Regions from separate parts of the Tersicoccus mangrovi genome, predicted to be linked through region 2. Evidence: riboswitches for the same ligand, from Rfam matches in the RefSeq annotation. Region 2 holds a riboswitch; the other holds the start of a gene.

Region 1 (3,552 bases), on a different contig from region 2:
CGTGTCGGTGCTCGTGGTGGGCTGGGTCGCCAGCTCAGCCACCCTGCACCGCCGTGAGGATCTCGACGCGCGCGCCTGCCGCGGGCACGACCGTCGCCCAGGTGCTGCGGGGCACGACGGCGCCTTCCACGGCGACGGCGATCCCGAGCGCCCGGCCGTCCAGCGCGGTGCCGGAGGCGGACACCTCCCGGCCGGTGCGCTCGGCGACGATGTCGCGGCAGGTCTGGGACCGGTGCGGCGTCGGCTCGCCGTTGACGGTGATGGCGGTGACGGCGGGGGTGGCCGTCGGGCCGGGGCTCATGGGATCTCCTGGAGAGGCGTGTCAGGTGCGGTGGTCAGGATGTCAGGGCGAAGCGGTCGGGGCTGAAGGGCTCGGCGACGGGCAGCGGCTCTCCCGCGAGCAGGCCGAGGACGGCGGCGCCGGCGGCCGGGGCGAGCAGCACGCCGTGCCGGAAGAAGCCGGTGGCCAGCACCAGCCCGGCGGTCGGTGCGCCGTCGGCGTTCCGGAGCCGGCCGAGCAGGGGCGCGTTGTCGGGGGTGCCCGGCCGGGCGCGGGCGACGGCGTCGACGATCGTGGCCTCGGCCAGGGCCGGCAGCAGGGTGATGCCGTCGCGCAGCAGGGCGTGCACTCCACCGGCCTGCAGTCCCGCCCCGCCGTCCTCCCGTGAGGTGGCCCCGAGCACGAGCGTGCCGTCGGGCCGGGGCACCACGTACACGGGCATGCCCCGGACGATCGCGCGGACCGTGTGCGTCAGTGCGGGGAAGCCGGCCGGCGGCTGCAGGCGCAGGATGTCCCCGTGCACGGGGCGCAGCGGCAGCGGGACGGGCAGGTCGGCGGCGGCCACGCCCGTCGCGACGACCGTCTCGGCGGCCTCGAGCGTCGAGCCGTCCGCGAGGCGCGCCCCGATGACGCGGACGCCGGACGGCTCGGGTGCGGTCAGCAGGGCCTCCGCCCGCTGCTCGACGACGCGGATGCCGAGGGCGGTCAGGGCGGCGAGCAGCGCCCGGCTCAGCAGCCGGGGGTCGACCTGGTGATCGCGGGGCAGCAGGTACGCCGCCGAGAGCTGCGGGCCGAGCAGCGGCTCGCGCCGCCGGGCCTCGCGCGTGGTCAGCTGTTCGGCCTCCAGGCCGAGCCGCAGCTGCAGGCGGTGCAGGGCGGCCAGCGCGTCGCGGTCGGCGCCGTCGACGCCGCACACGAGCGTGGGCGTCGTGGCGTACCCGGTGTCGCGCCCGCCGACCGCGGCGACGTCGTCGGCGAAGGCGTGGTACCGGCGGGCGGAGTCGAGCGTCAGCGGCAGCAGCGCCTCCTCCTGGTGGGCGAGCTCGGCGACCGGCGCGATCATCCCGGCCGCCGCGTGCGTCGCTCCGGACGCCGGTGCGGGGTCGACCACCGTGACCGGGTGGCCCGCGCGCGCGAGGGTGAAGGCGATGCCGAGGCCGACGACGCCCGCGCCGAGCACGAGGACGGACGGGTGCTCGTCCGGGTGTTCCCGGGACGTCGCGTGTGACTGGTCGCCTGACATGGCTCTCCCTTCGGCGGCATGGCCCGCATCAGGTTCGGACGGTCGGTGTCGGACACCCTCTCAGCCACCCGTCAGGCGAGCGTGGCTCGCGTCGTGGCTCCCGTGATCTGGCCCCTACTGTAGTCACCATGTCCGCCACCTCGACACCGACGACCGCCGGCAGCGACCGTCCCGCTCCGTCCCTCGCCACGGCCCGCCTGTACCTGTGCGTCGACGCCCGCCGCGAACAGGGCGACCTGCGCGACCTCGTCCGGGCCGCCTACGCCGGAGGCGTCGACGTCGTCCAGCTGCGGGACAAGGACATCGAGGGCGCCGGCGAGCTCGAGGCGCTCGCCGTGGTCCGCGAGGAGGCCGAGCGGGCCGGCCGGGCGTTCGCCGTCAACGACCGCGCCGACATCGCCCGCCTCGCCGGAGCCGACGTCCTGCACCTGGGCCAGCGGGACCTCACGCCGGCCCAGGCGCGCACCCTGCTGCCGGCCGGGTGCCGCATCGGGCTGTCCACGCACGACCCGAACCAGCTGACCTCCGCCCGGCGGAACCCGGACGTCGACTACTTCTGCGTCGGCCCGGTGTGGGCCACCCCGACGAAACCGGGCCGCGCCGCCGTCGGCCTGGACCTGGTCCGCCGGGCGGCCGAGGCGACGGAGCAGAACGACGGCGTCCCCACCCCGTGGTTCGCGATCGGCGGCATCGATCACCGCACGATCGGCGGGGTCGTGGCCGCGGGCGCGCGCCGGGTGGTCGTCGTGCGCGCGATCACCGAGGCGTCCGACCCCGAGGATGCGGCGCGGCGCCTGATCGAGCAGCTCCCGCCGCTGTGACCCGCTGACCCGCCACCCGTTGCGCGTCAGGACGTCGGCAGCCCGTCCGCGAGGCGTTGCAGCACGCGGGCGCCGAGCGCGGTGTAGTCGGCGATCCGGCCGGGCACGATGTACTCGTCCCGCGAGTGCGGACCGGCGCCCACGGCGCCGAGCCCGCAGATCACCGGCACCCCGATCCCGGCGATGAAGTTCGCGTCCGAGCCGCCGCCCACGCTCACGTGGTCCAGGTCGAGCCCGACGTCGTGACCGGCCGCGACGACGACGTCCAGCAGCGGCCGCATCGTGGTGTCGAGCGCCATCATCGGTCGGTTCCACCGGTGGTCGACGCGCAGCTGCACGCGTGGGTCGGACGGCGTGATGGCGTCGAAGGCGGCGTCCACCCGGGCCTTCTCCGCCTCGTCGCTGACGCGGATGTCGATGCGCGCCCACGCCCGGCCCGCGGCGACGTTGGTGCCGGTGCCCCCGCTGATCAGGCCGACGTTGACGGAGGTGCCGGCGTCGAGGTCGGCGACCTTCGTCGCCGCGGTGATGGCCTCGGCGAGGGCGTGGATCGCGCTGGCGCCCGCCGTCGGGTCCAGCCCCGCGTGGGCCTCGACGCCGGTGACGTGGAACTCGAACAAGCCGATGCCCTTGCGCCCGGTCTTGACCGCGCCGTCGAGCGTCGGCTCGAACACGAGCGCGGCGTCGACCTGCCGGGCCGCCGCCTCGATGTGCGGGCGCGAGCTCAGGGAGCCGACCTCCTCGTCGCCGTTGAGGAGGAACGTCACCGTCGGCACCACCACGCCGTCGCCCTGGTCCCGCAGCAGCTTCAGTGCCCACAGGCTCTGCACGAGGCCGGTCTTCATGTCGAAGATCCCGGGACCGGTCAGCACCTCGACGCCGTCGCGCACGTCCGCGCGCACCGGCCAGTCCGCGAGCGTGCCGGTGGGCCACACGGTGTCGTAGTGCCCGACGACCAGCACCCGTCCGGCGCCGGTGCCACGCCAGGTCAGCAGCACCGTGTCCCCGCGTTCGCCGCCGTCGAGCACGTCCTCACCGTCCGGGGGCCCGAGCAGCCGGACGGCGAGCGTCTGCACGTGCCGCCGGCACGCGTCCAGGGCCGCCCGGTCGTAGCTGTGGCTCTCGACTCCGACGAGGTCGATGACGTCGACGAGGATGTCCTGCTGCGCGTCCCGCGCGGCGGCCACGAGGTCGCTCATCGCCTCACG
Region 2 (3,552 bases):
GAGGCGACGGCCGGGGCGTCGGCCGGAGCGGCGGCGCGGCTTCACGGCCGTCGCCTGCCGGCTGACCGCGAGGTCGTGCGCCGTCAGCAGGGCCTCGCCCGCACCCGAGGCACCGGTGGGAGCCCGGCGGGCAAGGTCGGGTTCGTGGCCGGGCACCCAGATGCCGGCGGCGGCGAGTTCGGCGCCGTGCTCGTGGAGGATCCGGTCGAGCGGACCGTCGTGCACGATCGCGCTGGTCCTGCCGTCGGCGCCCGAACCGAGCACCACGACCCGGTCCACGACCGGCGCCCACACCGAGACGCGGTGCTCGACGACGACGAGCGTCGATCCGGTGGCGTCGAGCGCGGCCGCGACGGCGTCGCGCACCTGCAGCACCCCGGCCGGGTCGAGGTTGGCCGTGGGTTCGTCCAGCAGCAGCAGGCCGGGGGCCATGGCGAGCAGCCCCGCCAGGCCGAGCCGCTGCTGCTGACCGCCCGAGAGGGCCGCCGTCGGGTGGTCCAGCGGCAGGGCGAGCCCGACGGCGTCGAGCGCGTCCCGCACGCGGGGCCAGATCGCCTCCCGGGGGACGGCGAGGTTCTCGGGCCCGAAGGCGACGTCGTCGCCCACCCGGGAGAGCACGATCTGCGCCTCGGGATCCTGCTGGAGCAGACCGGCCCGGCCGCGGGCATCCATCGCGGGAACGCCGTCGATCAGCAGCTCGCCGCGCGACTCGGCGTCCTGCGGGTCGAGCAGGCCCGCGAGCCCGTGCAGCACCGTGGACTTGCCCGCCCCGGACGGCCCGAGCAGAAGCACACGCTCCCCCGGTTCGATGTGCAGGTCGAGACCGTCGACGGCGGCGGCACGCCGCCCGCCGTGGCGCCATCCCCAGCCGCGGGCGTCCACGGCGGCCGGCCGCGGCGCGGACCCCACTCTCGGGCGGCCCGGCACCGTGGTCAGACCCGTGCCCGGGCGGCGCGACCGGAGGCGAGCCCGCTCAGCACGCCGGTGCCGGCGAGCGCCCGCACGATCAGCCAGCTCACCAGGCCGGCGATCACGAGGCCGGAGACCCCCGCCAGCACGGCGTAGACCACCTGCCAGCCGGCGGCCCACTCGACGTTGTAGAGGACGTCCTCGCTGATGCCCATCACCAGGCCCGAGACGAGACCGGCGAGCATGGCGACCCCGACGCCGAACCGGCGGTACCGGAACAGCGCGAAGACCGCCTCGGCACCCAGGCCCTGGATGAGGCCCGAGAGGATCACGGTCAGGCCGAAGTGGGTGCCGAGGACGCCCTCCACGCAGGCGCCGATCAATTCGCAGTACAGGGCCGCGCCGGGCTTGCGGATGATGAGGCCGCCGATGACGCCGGCGATCAGCCAGCCTCCGCCGTACAGGCCGCCCAGGAACGGGAACGGGGCCGTGGCGACGGCGACCGCCGCGTAGCCCTGGCTCCACGCCCAGAAGACGACGCCGCACGCGACGGCGACGACGGAGGCGACGATGATGTCGATGACGCGCCATCCGCGCTGGGCGGTGGCGGGGGCTGCGGGAGCGAAACCGCGTGACGTGCTCATGTGTGTCCTCCTGGAGGTCAGGAGGGGGAAGCCCACGGCTTCGAGAAACTCGACTCCCTTCGCCGGTGCTAACCGGAGCAGGTTCGAGGGTCTGCGGCGGTCCGCACTCTCAGCGCCGGCCGACCGCCGCCCGGGTGTTCAGACCCGGCCGACGAGCAGGAGGCGCTCCCCTGTCGTTGTCGCATCATTCTACGCGTCGCCACGCAGTAGGCTGATGACGAACCCCAGGGACATCGATGCAGAGGGAGAACACGCGATGGATACCGTCGTCAAACTTGCGGGGACCGGTCTGTCGATCGGCGCCGTCATGGTCGCGAACAAGCTGCTCACCGCCGGCTGGCAGAAGGTCGTCGGCAAGGAGCCGCCCACGAAGCCGGGCGACAACGACGACGACACGGTCAAGGAGATCCTCATCTGGGCCGTGCTGACCACGGTCGTGAGCACCGCGATCAAGTTCGGCGTGGCCAAGTCGACCCAGCGTGCCGCCCGCTCGATGCGGGACCCGCGCGAGGTCTGAGCCGGCACGAGGTGTGAGCCGGCGCGAGGTCTGAGCCGGCGCGAGCCGGGCTTCCGGTGCCGCCTAGCGGGAAGGCGGGTCGACTGCGGTCGATCCGCCTTCGTCGTTGCCGGGGCCGGTTGCGGTGCCGGCCCCCGGGCCCTGCACGACGTCGCGCAGTTCGTCGATGACGACGGAGTCCCGGTCCAGGTGGCGTGTCCGGTAGCCGGCGCGGGCCACCATGTGGCCGCCGACCGGGATGGTCAGCAGCTGGAAGATCCACATCAGGACCAGCAGGGGGACGAGGGCCCACGCGCGCAGCGCCAGCGCGACGGCCAGCAGGAGGAGCAGCAGCCCGAACACCTGGGGCTTGGTGGCCGCGTGCATCCGGGTCAGCAGGTCCGGGAACGTGAAGAGGCCGATGGCGGCGGCCAGCGACATCGAGGCGCCGACGACCATGAGCACGGCGGCGACGCCTTCGAGGATCCCGTTCATCGTCGTCCCTCCTCACTCGTCCGGCCCGGTCGGCGTGGTGCTCCTCGTGGTGCTCCTGCGGCTGGTCGCGACGTCGTGCACGAGATTCTCACCGCGTCACCGCCTCGTCGCCACGAACCGGGCGACGGCGACGGAGCCGATGAAGCCGACGATCGTGATGGTCGCGATGAGGGGCACCGAGTCGATGCTGTGGCGGTACACCGCGTCGACGGCCACGGCCGAGACGATGATGACGAGCAGGACGTCCGCGGCGAGCACCCGGTCGAGCAGCGACGGCCCGCGGCCGAGCCGGTAGATGGCCCCCGCGGCGGCGACCACCAGCATGACGGCGCTGATGACGACGGCGACGAGCATCATGCGGTGCCCCCGATCCGGCCGCGCTCGGAGGCCGCCAGCCGCGCGACCTCCTCGCGTGAGCCCATCATCCGGATCAGTCGTGCCTCGGTGGCCCGGACGGTGGCCCGGACCCGGTCCGCGCCCTCGGGCGTGGTCACGTCGAGGCAGTGCAGGTACAGGGTCGAGCCGGCCCGGTCCACCTCGACCACGACGGAGCCGGGCACGAGGCCCGTCACGCTCGCCGTCGCGGTGAGGATGAGGTCGGAGTGGGTGCGCAGCGGCACGGCGATCACCGAGCTGCGGATGGACCGGCCCCGGAACACCGCCAGGGCGAACACGTGGAAGCTCGCGATCGTCAGTTCCCGCAGGAACTCGACCACCGCGATCGCGAACTGGACGAGGTTCAACCGGCCACCCAGTTGCACCGGCGGCAGGTAGAACGTGTGGACGACGGTGAGGGCGAGCACGGCGCCGAAGACGAGGGTGCCGAGGCTGAAGTCCTGCCACAGCGCGCCCCACACGAGCACGAGCCAGACGAGCAGCGGCGCCTCGGTGCGCAGGGAGATGCGTTGCCGGCTCATCGCGCCGACCCCGGGCCGAGCACGGACTCGATGTACGGGGTCCGCTCCAGCATCGACGAGGCCGCCGAGTCCGCGAGGGCGAACAACGGTC

What was found. A riboswitch is a leader RNA that binds a small molecule or an ion and turns the genes downstream of it on or off. The one in region 2 is predicted to bind thiamine pyrophosphate.
Region 1: another riboswitch for thiamine pyrophosphate. It lies ahead of thiO (glycine oxidase ThiO); the one in region 2 lies ahead of V6N00_RS02720 (ECF transporter S component).

The regions. Positions count from the first base shown of each region.
Region 1 covers NZ_JBAJMW010000007.1:146,366-149,917, forward strand. The annotation lists gene thiS (sulfur carrier protein ThiS) at 35-301, opposite strand; gene thiO (glycine oxidase ThiO) at 336-1,523, opposite strand; TPP riboswitch at 1,512-1,637, opposite strand; gene thiE (thiamine phosphate synthase) at 1,652-2,344, shown strand; gene V6N00_RS14625 (M20 family metallopeptidase) at 2,371-3,543, opposite strand.
Region 2 covers NZ_JBAJMW010000001.1:554,036-557,587, forward strand. The annotation lists gene V6N00_RS02715 (ABC transporter ATP-binding protein) at 1-882, opposite strand, end outside; gene V6N00_RS02720 (ECF transporter S component) at 933-1,553, opposite strand; TPP riboswitch at 1,591-1,735, opposite strand; gene V6N00_RS02725 (DUF4235 domain-containing protein) at 1,810-2,070, shown strand; gene mnhG (monovalent cation/H(+) antiporter subunit G) at 2,134-2,544, opposite strand; gene V6N00_RS02735 (MrpF/PhaF family protein) at 2,641-2,901, opposite strand; gene V6N00_RS02740 (Na+/H+ antiporter subunit E) at 2,898-3,461, opposite strand; gene V6N00_RS02745 (Na+/H+ antiporter subunit D) at 3,458-3,552, opposite strand, start outside.